One region of the Nocardioides caricicola genome, then DNA from elsewhere that is predicted to be linked to it. Evidence: predicted binding sites of a transcription regulator. Region 1 holds the regulator's gene; each other region holds the start of a gene.
What was found. The regulator LexA, encoded in region 1, represses DNA repair genes until DNA is damaged. The targets are predictions, from matches to a motif close to TCGAACANNTGTTCGA.

Region 1 (4,514 bases):
GTGCAGGTCGTCGCGGGCGGCGAGGCCGCGGTAGGCACTGAACCAGCCCGCCTGGAGGTTCGCGCACGACACCACGCCGAACCGCAGGTTCGCCGGGAGGGCGTCGTGGGCCGGGGCGGTGCGGGTGCGACCGACACGGCTGGCGACTCCGGCGTAGGTGAAGCGGTAGTGGTACCAGGTCGCCGGCGACAGGCCGGTGACGTCGACCTTGACGGTGTGGTCCCGGCTCGCGCTGGTGGTGAACGTCCCGCGCCGGACGACGTCGCGGAAGCGGGCGTCGCGCGCCACCTCCCACTGCACGTCGGCGCGAGTGCTGCGGGTGGTGACGCGGGTCCAGATCAACACGGCGTTCGGGAGCGGGTCGCCCGACGCGACGCCGTGCTGGAAGTAGGACCGGGCGGCGGCGTGGCTCGGCGGCGCGACGGTGAGCGCTGCGGCGCCGACGGTGGCCGTGCCGAGCACGGTGCGGCGATGGACTCGCCCAGGAGAGGAAGGCTGCGGGGTCACGCCTCAGTCAACGACGACGGCGTCCTCGCGTGATGGTCGTTCATCCACTGTTCGACTGAGGGTTCGCCGGCGCAGCAGTGGTGGCACCGGGATCCGGCCGACCGCCACCGCGACGGCCCAGGCCAGCACGATCACCATCCAGCCGACCAGCGCGTCGATCACCCAGTGGTTGCCGGTGCCGACGATGACCACGACGGTGCCGAGGGCATAGACCCACCCGAGCACGCGCACCCACTTGCGGGTGGCGTAGAACTGCAGCGCGAGCGCGACCCACAGCGCCCAGCCGGCATGCATCGACGGGAACGCCGCGAGCTCGTTGGTCAGGCCGCCGAGGCCTCGCGGAGCGGAGGCGTCCGCGCCCCACCAGCCGTCGGCGGCGTGCAGCCTGAGGACGTCGACGTACCCGGCGATGAAGCGCGGCGGGGCGGTCGGCAGCGAGATGTAGGCGACCAGCGCGAGGAGCGTGCCGATGGCCAGCGCGCGGCGGGCCGGACCGTAGCGGTCGGCGCCGAGACGCCAGAGCCAGATCAGCACCGACGCGGTGACGACGTAGTGCAGGGTGGCGTACCAGTAGCTGCCGAGGAGGCCGAGCACCCGGTGGTCGGTGAACAGCTGGTTGAGGGCGAACTCCCACTGGATGCCCATGACGCCCTCGACGTGCAGCAGCTCGTTGGCGCGCGCGAGCGCGGGCTGCATGTTGGTGTCGGCGAGCAGCCGGGCGAGGCTGTAGACGACCCAGAAGGCGACGATCAGCAGCAGCTCGAGCAGGGCACGCGCCCAGCCCGGCAGACCAGAGGTGCGGGCAAGCGCAGGTGCTGAGGCCACAGCACCAGCGTTGTTCATGCACCCTCCCTGTGCCATCCGGGTCCTACCCGGAACCAACACCAGGGTCTGCTCAGGTGATTCCCCGATAGTGCGAGAAAACGTCAGACCCGGCGCAGCACTGCTGTCACTTTACCCAGGATCGTGGCGTCAGTGCCGTCGATCGGATCGTAGGCGGGGTTGTGGGGCAGGAGCCACACATTTCCGTCCTTGCGCTGGAACGTCTTGACCGTCGCCTCGCCGTCGATCATCGCGGCGACGATCTCGCCGTTCTCGGCGGTCGGCTGCTGACGGATCACGACGTAGTCGCCGTTGCAGATCGCGGCGTCGACCATCGAGTCGCCGGAGACCTCGAGCAGGAACAGCTGGCCGTCGCCGACGAGCTGCTTGGGCAGCGGGAAGACGTCCTCGACCCGCTCCTCGGCCAGGATCGGGCCACCGGCGGCGATCCGGCCGACCATCGGGACGTACGCCGCAGCGGGCATCGCGTCGCCCACGCCGGTCTCGTCGTACGACGTCTCCTCGGCGCTCGACATCGACCGGCGCGCGGCCATGACCTCGGGCAGGAAGACCTCGAGGGCGCGCGGCCGGTTGGGGTCGCGCTTGAGGTAGCCCTTCTCCTCCAGGACCTTCAGCTGGTGGGCGACGCTGGAGGAGCTGGTCAGCCCGACCGCCTCGCCGATCTCGCGCATGCTCGGCGGGTAGCCGCGCTTCTCGATGGAGTCCTTGATGTGCGCGAGCACCCGCTGCTGGCGCGGGGTGAGGCCGGTGGCGTCGGCCGGACCGTCGGGGAACTCGGTGACGCGCTTCGCCTCGGTCTTGTCGGCGGTCTTCTTGGTGGCCATGGGCTCACCGTAGCCACCCACGGCCGCGCATTTCAAACATCTGTTCGAATCGCGTGTCGCGGGAATCGATTCGAACAAATGTTCGCGTCACCCTTGAATTCGTTCGAACAGGTGCTCTAATCTCGTACACATGTTCGATCGAACGTCTGATCGAGCAGGCGGTCCAGACAGGTCTCGGAGCACTGTCGGTGGCCACCACTAGAACTGGACACGTCAGCGACCCAGCCCCCTTCCCCCGGAGGTCCCGATGAGCACCGTCACCCTCGACCAGATGACCTGGACGCCCACCCAGCGCCGCAGCACCGTGCGGCTCACCCGGCGTGGCCGGCTGGTGGTGTTCCTGGTCGCGCTGGTCGCGGTGCTCGCGGTCGGCATCGTCCTCGCCCAGGGCTCGGTCGCCTCCGGCGAGAAGGGCACCCCCGCCCCCACGCGCGTCGTGATGGTCGGCGCCGGCGAGACGCTCTGGGACATCGCGGCCGACATCGCCGAGGACGGCGACGTGCGCGGCATGGTCCACGAGATCGAGGAGCTCAACGCCCTCGAGTCCGGCATGGTCGCTGCCGGCCAGGAGCTGCGCGTTCCGCTGCAGTAACCACCACAGACTTCGTCAGCCGCTTCGACCCCGGCTGACGAGCCGGGGAAGACGAGGGGCGGGATCCCGTGATCCCGCCCCTCGCGGCATTTGGTGTCGAGGCTCGGTTCGCTCGCACCTCAACCATCGTGCAATCGGTGGTTGAGGTGCGAGGAGCGCTAGCGACGAGCCTCGAAACCACCTCGAAGTCACCGCACGAACGCGAGCGACTCAGCGCGCCGCGCGCCGACCGCCGACCGGCCGGGGCTCGTCGCCGGTGTCGCCCTTCGGCTTCTCCGGCGGCTTGGTGATGCCGAGCCGGCGGGAGATCGCCGCGATCAGCATGAGCCCGACGAACAGGCACGCCACGGCGCCCACCGACGCAGTCGCGAGGAACCACCAGGCCGTCGAGTTGCCGCTGCGCGCGGACGAGCCGAAGTCGATGGCCGCCCAGACCAGGTAGCCCCACGCCACGATGCAGGCGGTGACGCCGAGTGCGAGCCCCAGCAACGCCGGCTGGAACCGGGTCCTCTGGCGAGGTCCACGGCGCGAGCCGGCGCGCTTGCCTCCGCTCGTCCCCGTCACGGGGACATTGTCGCCGATCGATGGTCGGGCATCGGCCCGGCCCTCGACGCGGCGAGCCTCAGGCGGCCAGCTCGAGCTCCAGCTCGTCGCGCAGCCGGGCGAGCAGCCGCGTCAGCAGCCGGGAGACCTGCATCTGGGTCACGCCGATCTCCTTGCCGATCTCTGACTGCGTGCACCCGCGGAAGAACCGCATCTCCACGATCTTGCGCTCGCGGGGCGAGAGCTTGGCCAGCACCGGGGTGAGCATGGCGCGGGCCTCGGCGTGGTCGAAGCCGGGATCGGTGAACCCGATCCGCGGGCCGAGGGCATCGGCCTCCGCGTGGGTCGGGGCGTCCAGGGACGCCGGCGCGAAGCAGCCGCTGGCGCCGAGGGCGTCGATCACGACCTCGAGGTCCAGGTCGAGGTGGCGGGCGATGTCGGTGGGCCGGGGTGCACGGCCGAGCAGCTGGTAGAGCTCCGGCTCGCTGGCGATGATCTTGGTCTGGGTCTCCTGGATGGAGCGCGGCGGTCGTACCGTCCAGCCCAGGTCGCGGAAGTGCCGGCGTACCTCGCCCCGGATCGTCGGGATGGCGAAGCTGAGGAAGTCGTGGCCCCGGTCGGGGTCGAAGCCGCGCACCGCCTTCACCAAGCCGAGGTAGGCGACCTGCTCGAGGTCCTCGGTGGCGATCCCGCGGGAGCGGAACCGGCGCGTGGCGTCGACGGCGACGGGCATGTTCAGGCGGACGATCTCGTCCTCGATGATGGCCCGGCGGTCGGCGGGGGCCTCGACCCGCTCGGCGAAGAGCCGCGCGGTCTCATCTGAGCGGTTCAGCGTGACAGTCATCGTTGACCTCATCTTCCTCGCGGGGGTGTGGCGCCGGCCCGAGACGTCCGGCGCCACTTAGAGACCTCCCGTCGTTGGTGCAGCGTTAAACCACCCGGAGGGGTGGTCCGGGGGGGCGTGCCAGAGTGGCCTCATGGCGTGGCTCGGAACGCTCCTGGCGGCAGTCCTGACGGCGGGACTCGCCCCTGTCCCTGTCCCTGTCCCTGTCCCTGCGGCCGGGGGCGGACTGGTCGGACCCGGTCGTGGTGAGGTCGACCTGCCAGCAGCAGGGCCGACCGCACCCAGGTGAGGGTCGACGGCTTCGGCGTAGCGGACCGGCGCTGGTCGGGGGAGTACTGGCTCGAGGTGGGCGTCGACGACA
Region 2 (4,514 bases), on a different contig from region 1:
CGACGGCCGGGCCCGAACCTAGACTGTGGCGCATGGGGAACGAGAGCGCACGGCGGATCGGGGACCTCGTCCGCCAGGGCGAGCGCTCCTTCTCGTTCGAGTTCTTCCCGCCGAAGGACGCGGCCGGCGAGGAGCAGCTGTGGCAGGCGATCCGCGAGCTCGAGCCGTTCCGCCCGACGTTCGTCTCCGTGACGTACGGCGCCGGCGGCTCCACGCGCGACACGACGGTGCGCGTCACCAGCCGGATCGCCGCCGAGACCTCGATGACCGCGATGGCGCACCTGACCTGCGTGGGCCACACCCGCGCGGAGCTCGAGACCGTCCTCGACGCGTACGGCGCAGCCGGGATCGGCAACGTGATGGTGCTGCGCGGTGACCCGAGCGAGGGTCCGCGCGCGGAGTGGACGCCGACCGACGGCGGCCTCACCCACGCCGTCGAGCTCGTCGAGCTGGCCCGCGGGCGTGGTGACTTCAGCATCGGTGTCGCCGCCTTCCCCGAGGGCCACCCGTCGGCGGAGTCGCTCGACCACGACGCGGACGTGCTGGTCGCGAAGGCGCACGCGGGCGCGGAGTTCGCGGTCACGCAGATGTTCTTCCGGTCCGCGGACTACTTCGCGCTCGTCGACCGGGTGCGAGCGCGCGGCGTGGACATGCCGATCCTGCCGGGCATCATGCCGATCCTGAACCTCGCGAACATCCGTCGCCAGGGCGAGCTCATCGGCACCGACGTGCCGGCCGAGGTCGTGGCGCGGATCTCCGCGCACGACGGCGACCCGGTCGCGATGCGGGCCGCCGGCATCGAGCTGGCCGCCGAGCTCTGCGAGGAGCTGCTCGCCGGCGGCGCGCCGGGCCTGCACTTCTACACGCTGAACCGCTCCAAGGCGACGCGCGAGATCTTCGCGGCGCTCAACATGGCGGTCTAGCCGGCCGGACCGACCTCGGCGGCGACCAGCGCGGCCGACAGGCCGACGAACGGCAGCCCCGCCCCGGGCGTCGCGTGCGCGCCGGCGGCGTACACGCCCGCGATCGGGGTGCGTGGCCCGAGCCGCTGGCGCACGGTGCCGCGGCCCTGCCACAGCACGCCCATCGGCGAGCTGCCCCAGTGCTCGACCTGCGCACGCGGGCTGCGGTCGACGCGTGTCACCACCTGCGCGCGGACGTCGATCTTGTGCCGCGCGAGCGCGCGCAGGATGTCCTCGGACAGCTTGCCGCGCCCGTGCACGGTCAGCGCGTTGCCCTGCCGGCGCACGACCAGCATCGGGTCGCCGTGCAGGACGAGCTCGTGGGGGAGGTCTGGCGCCTCCCCGGACAGCCCGACGTGCACCACCACCGGCGGGATCGCGGGCATCGTCTTGTGGACGTACGGTGCCAGCGCCGGCAGTCCACGCGGGTCGACCGCGCACACCACGACGTCGGCGGCCAGCTCGCCCGCGGTCGTCGACACCGCCGCGACCCGGCCGGAGCGCACGACCAGGTCCGTCGCGGAGGTCTCGGTCAGCACGGTCACCTTGCGCGTCGCCAGCCGGGCCCCGAGGACCTCGCCGAGCCGGGCGAGGCCGCCCTCGACCGTCCACGCCCCGAACCGCTGCTCGACGTACGCCGTGGTCCCGAGCCAGGCCGGGACGTTGCGCAGGTCGTGGCCGCCGGCGACCAGCGGGTGGCCGGCCACGAGCCGCAGCCGCTCGTCCTTGAACGTGCGCTTCAGCCGCTTGAACAGCGTCTCCCGGCTGTCGAGCAGCGCCGGCGCCGCGGCCGGGTCCCACGGGTTCTCCAGGTAGCCGCGGCGCAGCACCTCCCAGTCGTCGGCGTACGACGCCACGTGGTCCACCCACCGGCGCCCGAGCCCGGCGCCGAGCTCGTCGAACGCCGCCAGCTGCGCGGCCCGTCCGTGCGGCAGCCGCAGGGACGTGCCGTCCTCGAACCGGTGCTCGCGCACCAGGTCGAGCGGCACCAGGTCGAGCTCTCGCTCCAGCGGCCGGCCGGACTTGCGGAACAGGTCGCGCACCACGGCCGGCAGCAGCGTGTACGACGGGCCCGCGTCCCAGGTGAACCCGTCCTCGCTCACCGTCGACAGCGCGCCGCCGAGCGACGCGGTGCGCTCGACGAGAGTGACGTCGTGGCCGAGCTTCGCCAGCCGGGCCGCAGCCGCCATGCCGCCGAACCCGCCGCCGATGACGACGACGCCGGCCATCTACGCGATCCCCATCACTCGACCGCGATCTCGGGTGCGCCCGTCATCCGCGCGAGCTCGTCGAACGTCGTGGAGAACACCGCCGCCGGGTGCCCGGCCGCCGCCCACACGACGTCGTACCGGCGCAGCCAGGTGTCCAGGTACGTCGGCACCGGCGCCGGGTGCCCGATCGGGGACACGCCGCCGATCACCTGCCCGGTGTGCTCGCGCACGAACTCGGGCTTGGCCCGCTTGAGGTTCGTCACCCCGAGGTCGGCGGCGAGCTTGGCGGTGTCGACCCGGTGGGCGCCTGACGTCAGAATGAGCACCGGCGAACCGTCCGCGTCGAACACCAGGCTGTTGGCGATCGCCCCGACCTCACAGCCCAGCGCCTCCGCGGCGAGTGCCGCGGTGTGCACGGAGTCGGGCAGGATCACGACCTGACCGGTGCCGCCGCGACTCTGGTGGTCGTCTCGAAACCGGGTGATCGAGGGATGCTCGGCAGTCATAGTGCGAGACCCTATGTTCTCCGGAGGGGTCTCCGGACAGGGAGAGGAGCGCGGATGAGCGCGCAGCGACCGACGGCGGCGACGGCGTCGATCTGGCTGACCATCGCAGTGCTGGTGCTGAGTGGGATCTCGGCGGTGCTGACCATCGCCTACCGCGACGAGGTGCTGGCCGCCTGGCGGGCCGGGCGCGACGACTCGAGCTCGATCGAGCAGCCGGCGTTCGTGCCGGTCGCCCTCGTCATGTGGGCCGTCGTGGCCCTGCTCATGTGGGTGCTGCTGATGTTCTTCCGGGAGGGCCACAACTGGGCGCGCCGGTCGATCGTCGCGCTGTTCCTCCTCATGGCGGTGGGGATCCTGGCCGTGCTGCGCACCGAGCCGCCGACCCTGTTCTCCGTGCTCTGCGGGCTGACCCTCGTGGCGACCCTGGCCGCCGTCGGCTGCCTGGTGCACAAGGACACGCGCACCTGGTGCCGCGAGGAGATCACCGTCTGACCCACGTGCCCGGCAGGCCTTGACGGCCGGTCGGTGGAGGGGTGTACCTTGGGATTGTTCGAACAGATGTTCGAACAATCCCCGGCGGGGCGACTCGACCCTCGCCTCCGCCGGGGTCTCGCCCCGTGACGGAGAGGTTGCCCATGAACCCGTACGCCCTTCCCGCCACCACCCACGCCTACCTCGCCCGGGCCGCGGAGTCGCTGAGCGAGGCGATCTCCGCGACCGAGGTCCCGACCCGCTACGCCTGTGCCCACGTCGCGGCGCTGCGCGCCGCCGCCGCGCTGCTCGCGGCGCGGGCCCGGCCGGAGTCGGCCCGGCGGCGCTCCCAGCGCAACGCCTGGGTGCTGCTCGCGGAGGTCGCGCCCGAGATGGACGAGTGGGCGCGGTTCTTCGCGGCGGGGGCGAGCAAGCGCGCGGCCGCCGAGGCCGGCTCGACCCGTGCCGTCACCGAGCGGGAGGCCGACGACCTCGTCCGCGACGCGGACCGCTTCCTCGCGGTGGTCGAGCGCAGCCTGGGCCTGGTGCCGCATGCGTCGCACCAGGAGCGCATCCCGGTCGTCCGCGCGGGCTGAGCGGCGCGCTCCCACTAGGGTTGCGTCCATGGAGCGACCCAGCGAACGGCGCAGCGCGGCGCGGACCTCGGTGGTCTGGCAGGCCCTGCGTCCGGTCCTCGACGGCGCCGGCGACGTGCTCGACATCGGTGGCGGCACCGGCGGCTTCGCGGTCCGCGTCGCCGAGCTCGGCCACCAGGTGACCGTGGTCGACCCGAGCCCCGACGCGCTCGCGGCGCTGGCCCGCCGGGCCCGGGAGTCCGGTGTCGCGGTCGCCGGGCAGCAGGGTGACCTCTCGACGCTGCTCGACGTCTCGGGTGCCGACAGCGCCGACGTGGTGCTCTGCCACGGTGTCCTGGAGGTCGTCGACGACCCTGCCGCGGCCCTGGCCACGATCCGCTCGGTGCTGCGCCCGGGCGGGACCCTCAGCCTGCTGGTCGCGCAGCGGCACGCCGCGGTCGTGGCGCGGGCGATGGCGGGGCACTTCGCCCAGGCGCGCGCGCTGCTCGACGACCCCGCGGCCGGGGGTGGCCGGCCCGGGCACCGGTTCACCGACGTCGAGGTCGCCGAGCTGCTCGCGGGGGCCGGTTTCGAGGTGACGACCGTGCACGGCGTACGGATCTTCGCCGACCTCGTGCCCGGCTCGCTGCTCGACCTGGAGCCCGGTGCGACCGCGGCGCTGGTCGAGCTGGAGGAGGCCGTGTCCGAGCGTCCCGAGTTCCGGCCGCTGGCGGCCCAGCTGCACGTGCTGGCGCGCTGAGGGTCACGAGTCAGGACGAATTTCCCGAT
Region 3 (4,514 bases), on a different contig from region 1:
AGGCCACGGTGCGGAAGCGCAGCTGCGCCGTACGCGACACCGTGTCGACCAGGTCGCTGCGGTTCTTGCCCGGGATCTCGACCACGATGAAGCGATCGCCCTGGACGGTCACCTCGGCCTCGTTGACACCGGTGCCGTTGACGCGCTGGTCGATGATCTTCTGCGCCTCGTCCATCGCCTCCGGGTCCGGGTTGCCCTCGGCGATCAGCGTGATGCGCGTGCCGCCCTGGAGGTCGAGGCCGAGCGCCGGCTTCCAGGTGCCACCGATCGCCACCAAGCCGTAGAGGATCGCCACTCCGAGAAGGAAGACGATGAGGACGCGCCCGGGACGGGCCGACCTGCCTGCCATGTCAGTTCTCCTCCGTGCCGGCGTCCGTGCCGGTCTGGTCGTGGTCCTGCTCGACCTCGTCGGGCCGCTCCGTGCGGCTGATGATCGTGCCGACCGCTCCGCGGGCGACCTTGATGGTCACCCCCTCGGCGATCTCGACGAGGACGTGGTCGTCCTCGACCTGCTGCACGGTCGCGAACACGCCGGACGTCAGCATGACCTCGTCACCGGTTCCCAACGACGACTGCATGCTGCGAAGTTCCTTCTGCCGCCGCTGCTGGGGTCGGATGATGAAAAGCCAGAAGAGCAGCGCGATGCCGATCAGCGGCAAGAACTCCACGACGAAACGACCTCTCGAGCGATAAGCAGGGCGCGGCACAGCCCAGACCGGGCGGCCGACGCGCAAGTGTAACCAGCGGGGTGGTCCTGCTCACCAATCGGTGCAGCGAGCGGCAGGCTCCGCCCGCGCTCAGTCCTCGAACAGCGTGACGTCCCCGGCGACGTTGACCGGCGGAGCGCTCAGCCCGAGGTGCTCCCAGGCCGCGGCCGTGGCGATCCGCCCGCGTGGGGTGCGCGCGAGGAAGCCGTTGCGGACCAGGAAGGGCTCCGCGACCTCCTCCACGGTCTCGCGCTCCTCGCCGACTGCGACGGCGAGCGTGGAGATGCCGACCGGTCCCCCGCCGAAGCGGCGGCACAGCGCGTCGAGGACGGCGCGGTCGAGCCGGTCGAGGCCGAGCTCGTCGACCTCGTAGAGGTCCAGCGCCGCGCGCGCGACCGGGAGCGTGACGACGCCCCCGGCGCGCACCTGGGCGTAGTCGCGCACCCGGCGCAGCAGCCGGTTCGCGATCCGCGGCGTACCGCGCGAGCGCGAGGCGATCTCGGCGGTGCCGTCGTCCTCGACTGCGACGTCGAGCAACCGGGCCGAGCGCTGGACGATCAGGTCCAGCTCGTGGGGCTCGTAGAACTCGAGGTGCGCGGTGAACCCGAACCGGTCGCGCAGCGGCCCGGGCAGCAGCCCGGCGCGGGTGGTGGCGCCGACCAGGGTGAACGGGGGGATCTCCAGCGGGATCGCGGTCGCACCCGGGCCCTTGCCGATGACGACGTCGACCCGGAAGTCCTCCATCGCCATGTAGAGCATCTCCTCGGCCGGCCGCGACATCCGGTGGATCTCGTCGACGAAGAGGACGTCGCCCTCGTTCATGCCGGAGAGGATCGCCGCGAGGTCACCGGCATGGGTGATCGCGGGACCGCTGGTCAGCCGCAGCGGCGCCTGCATCTCCGCGGCGATGATCATCGAGAGCGTGGTCTTGCCGAGACCCGGAGGCCCCGACAGCAGCACGTGGTCGGGCGCACGGCCACGGCGGCGGGCCGCCTCGAGCACCAGGCCGAGCTGGTCGCGGACCCGGACCTGGCCGACCACCTCGTCGAGCGTGCGCGGGCGCAGCACCGCCTCGACGGCGCGCTCGTCACCCTCGGCCTCGGCCGCGGTCAGCGACCGGAAGTGCGTGGACTCGGCCTCGTCCAGCTCGTCCTCGTGGAAGGGCACGGCCTAGGCCTTGCTCAGGGTGCGCAGGGCGGCGCGCAGCAGGGCGGCCACGTCCGGGACCTCGCCCGCCTCGGGCGCGACGGCGTCGACGGCCTTCTCGGCGTCGCGAGCCGGCCAGCCGAGCCCGACCAGACCCTGGTGGACCTGGTCGCGCCACGGGGCGGAGCCGGGGGTCGCGGCCGGCGTACGGACGCTGGACGGTGCGCCGATGCGGTCCTTGAGCTCGAGGATGATCCGCTGGGCGCCCTTCTGGCCGATGCCGGGCACCTTGGTGAGCGTCTTGACGTCGTCGCCGGCGATCGCGCGGCGCAGGTCGTCGGGGGTGAGCACGGCGAGCATCGACTGGGCGACCTTGGGGCCGACGCCCGAGGCGGTCTGCACGAGCTCGAACGTCTGCTTCTCGTCGTCGTCCGCGAAGCCGAAGAGGGTCAAGGAGTCCTCGCGCACGACCATGCTGGTCGGCAGCGTCGCCGCCTGGCCGGTGCGCAGCGTGGCGAGGGTCCCCGGGGTGCACATCAGCTCCAAGCCGACTCCCCCGACCTCCAGCACCGCGCTGGAGAGGGTCACCTGGGCGACCCTCCCGGACACGAACGCGATCATGCTCTGCTCACTTTCTTCGCACCTCCGGCCGCGGCCAGCGCCGCGTCGATGCGGGCCTGGGCGCCGCCGCGCCAGATGTGGGTGATGGCCAGGGCGAGCGCGTCGGCGGCGTCGGCCGGCTTCGGCATCGCGTCCAGCCGCAGGATCCGGGTCACCATGGCCCCGACCTGGGCCTTGTCGGCGCGGCCGTTGCCCGAGACCGCCGCCTTGACCTCGCTCGGCGTGTGCAGCGCGATCGGCAGGCCGCGCCGGGCGGCGCACACCATCGCGATGCCGCTGGCCTGGGCGGTGCCCATCACGGTACTGACGTCGGAGCGGGCGAAGACCCGCTCCACTGCGACCGCGTCGGGGCGGTACTCGTCGAGCCAGGCGTCGATGCCCTTCTCGATGGTCACCAGCCGCTGCGGGACCGGCAGGTCGGACGACGTACGCAGCACGTTGACGTCGACCAGGCTCAACGGCCTCCCGACCATGCCCTCGACCACGCCCATGCCACAGCGGGTCAGCCCGGGGTCGATCCCCAGCACGCGCATCGGTCAGCCCTTCCGTCCGAACAGGTGTTCGGAGGCAACGCTATCCGGCCGCTCCCCCGGTGCCCCGGAGGACACGCCCGGGTCGGCGGCGCGATCGGCTGCGACAGGTCAGGCGTCGATCGACTCGAGGACGTCGTCGGGGATGTCGGCGTTGCTGTAGACGTTCTGCACGTCGTCGCAGTCGTCGACGGCGTCGACCAGGCGGAAGACCTTGCCGGCGACGTCGACCTCGGTCACCGGGATGTCCATGGTGGCGACGAACTGGACCTCGGCGGACTCGTAGTCGATGCCGGCGGCCTGCAGCGCGGTGCGTACGGCGACCACGTCGCCCGCCTCCGACTGGATCTCGAAACCGTCACCGAGGTCGTTGACCTCCTCGGCGCCGGCGTCGAGCGTCGCCTCGAGGACGTCGTCCTCGGAGACCTCCCAGGGCTCGCCGCCCTTCTCCTGCTTCTTGTCCACGACCACGACGCCCTTGCGGGTGAACAGCCGGGAGACCGAGCCGGGGTCGGCCATGGTGCCGCCGTTGCGCGTGACGGCCGTGCGGACCTCCATCGCGGCGCGGTTGCGGTTGTCGGTCAGGCACTCGACGAGCAGCGCAACGCCCGACGGACCGTAGACCTCGTACATGATCGTCTCGTAGTTGACCCCGCCGCCGTCGAGGCCGCCGCCGCGCTTGACCGCGGAGTCGATGTTCTTGTTCGGCACCGACTGCTTCTTCGCCTTCTGGATGGCGTCGTACAGCGTCGGGTTGCCGGCCGGGTCGGGGCCGCCCATCTTCGCCGCGATCTCGATGTTCTTGATCAGCTTGGCGAACAGCTTGCCGCGCTTGGCGTCGATCGCGGCCTTCTTGTGCTTCGTGGTCGCCCACTTGGAGTGGCCAGACATGCGTCCCTCTTCTACTCAGCGCTACTTGGGCCCGGCGACCAGGTCCACGAACAGGCGGTGGACCCGGGCGTCGCCACCCACCTCGGGATGGAACGACGTCGCCATCAGCGAACCCTGACGGACCGCGACGATCCTACCTGCGGCCTCGCCGTGCTCGACACGAGCGAGGACCTCGACGCCTGATCCCACCGACTCGACCCACGGCGCGCGGATGAAGATCGCGTGCACCGGCTCGTGCAGCCCGGCGAAGTGGACGTCGTCCTCGAAGGAGTCGACCTGCCGCCCGAAGGCGTTGCGCCGGACCGTGATGTCCAGGCCGCCGATCGTCTCCTGGTCGTCGGTGCCGTCCTCGATCCGGTCGGCGAGCATGATCATCCCGGCGCAGGTGCCGAACGTCGGCATGCCCTCCTTGACCCGCTGCCGGACCGGCTCGAACAGGTCGAAGGTCCGGGCGAGCTTGGCCATCGTCGTGGACTCGCCGCCGGGGATCACCAGACCGTCGCACGCGTCCAGCTCGGAGGTACGGCGCACCCGCACGGTCGACACCCCGAGCGACTCGAGCGTGCGGACGTGCTCGCGCACGTCGCCCTGGACGGCGAGGACGCCGATGGTCCTCCGG

Region 2: the regulator LexA is predicted to act here: its motif matches at 3,230-3,245, upstream of ABD875_RS04960 (SAV_6107 family HEPN domain-containing protein).
Region 3: the regulator LexA is predicted to act here: its motif matches at 3,024-3,039, upstream of ruvC (crossover junction endodeoxyribonuclease RuvC).

What each region holds. Positions count from the first base shown of each region.
Region 1 covers NZ_BAABFQ010000007.1:433,501-438,014, reverse strand. Annotated here, with positions in the region: gene ABD875_RS16140 (alkaline phosphatase D family protein) at 1-462, opposite strand, end outside; gene ABD875_RS16135 (phosphatase PAP2 family protein) at 511-1,332, opposite strand; gene lexA (transcriptional repressor LexA) at 1,434-2,174, opposite strand; gene ABD875_RS16125 (LysM peptidoglycan-binding domain-containing protein) at 2,422-2,766, shown strand; gene ABD875_RS16120 (hypothetical protein) at 2,977-3,330, opposite strand; gene ABD875_RS16115 (sigma-70 family RNA polymerase sigma factor) at 3,389-4,153, opposite strand; gene ABD875_RS16110 (hypothetical protein) at 4,439-4,514, shown strand, end outside.
Region 2 covers NZ_BAABFQ010000003.1:662,074-666,587, reverse strand. Annotated here, with positions in the region: gene metF (methylenetetrahydrofolate reductase [NAD(P)H]) at 33-923, shown strand; gene ABD875_RS04975 (phytoene desaturase family protein) at 920-2,191, opposite strand; gene ABD875_RS04970 (YbaK/EbsC family protein) at 2,206-2,679, opposite strand; gene ABD875_RS04965 (hypothetical protein) at 2,734-3,171, shown strand; gene ABD875_RS04960 (SAV_6107 family HEPN domain-containing protein) at 3,315-3,746, shown strand; gene ABD875_RS04955 (methyltransferase domain-containing protein) at 3,775-4,485, shown strand.
Region 3 covers NZ_BAABFQ010000010.1:92,744-97,257, forward strand. Annotated here, with positions in the region: gene secD (protein translocase subunit SecD) at 1-349, opposite strand, end outside; gene yajC (preprotein translocase subunit YajC) at 351-668, opposite strand; gene ruvB (Holliday junction branch migration DNA helicase RuvB) at 798-1,874, opposite strand; gene ruvA (Holliday junction branch migration protein RuvA) at 1,878-2,474, opposite strand; gene ruvC (crossover junction endodeoxyribonuclease RuvC) at 2,471-2,998, opposite strand; gene ABD875_RS21340 (YebC/PmpR family DNA-binding transcriptional regulator) at 3,116-3,895, opposite strand; gene pdxT (pyridoxal 5'-phosphate synthase glutaminase subunit PdxT) at 3,917-4,514, opposite strand, start outside.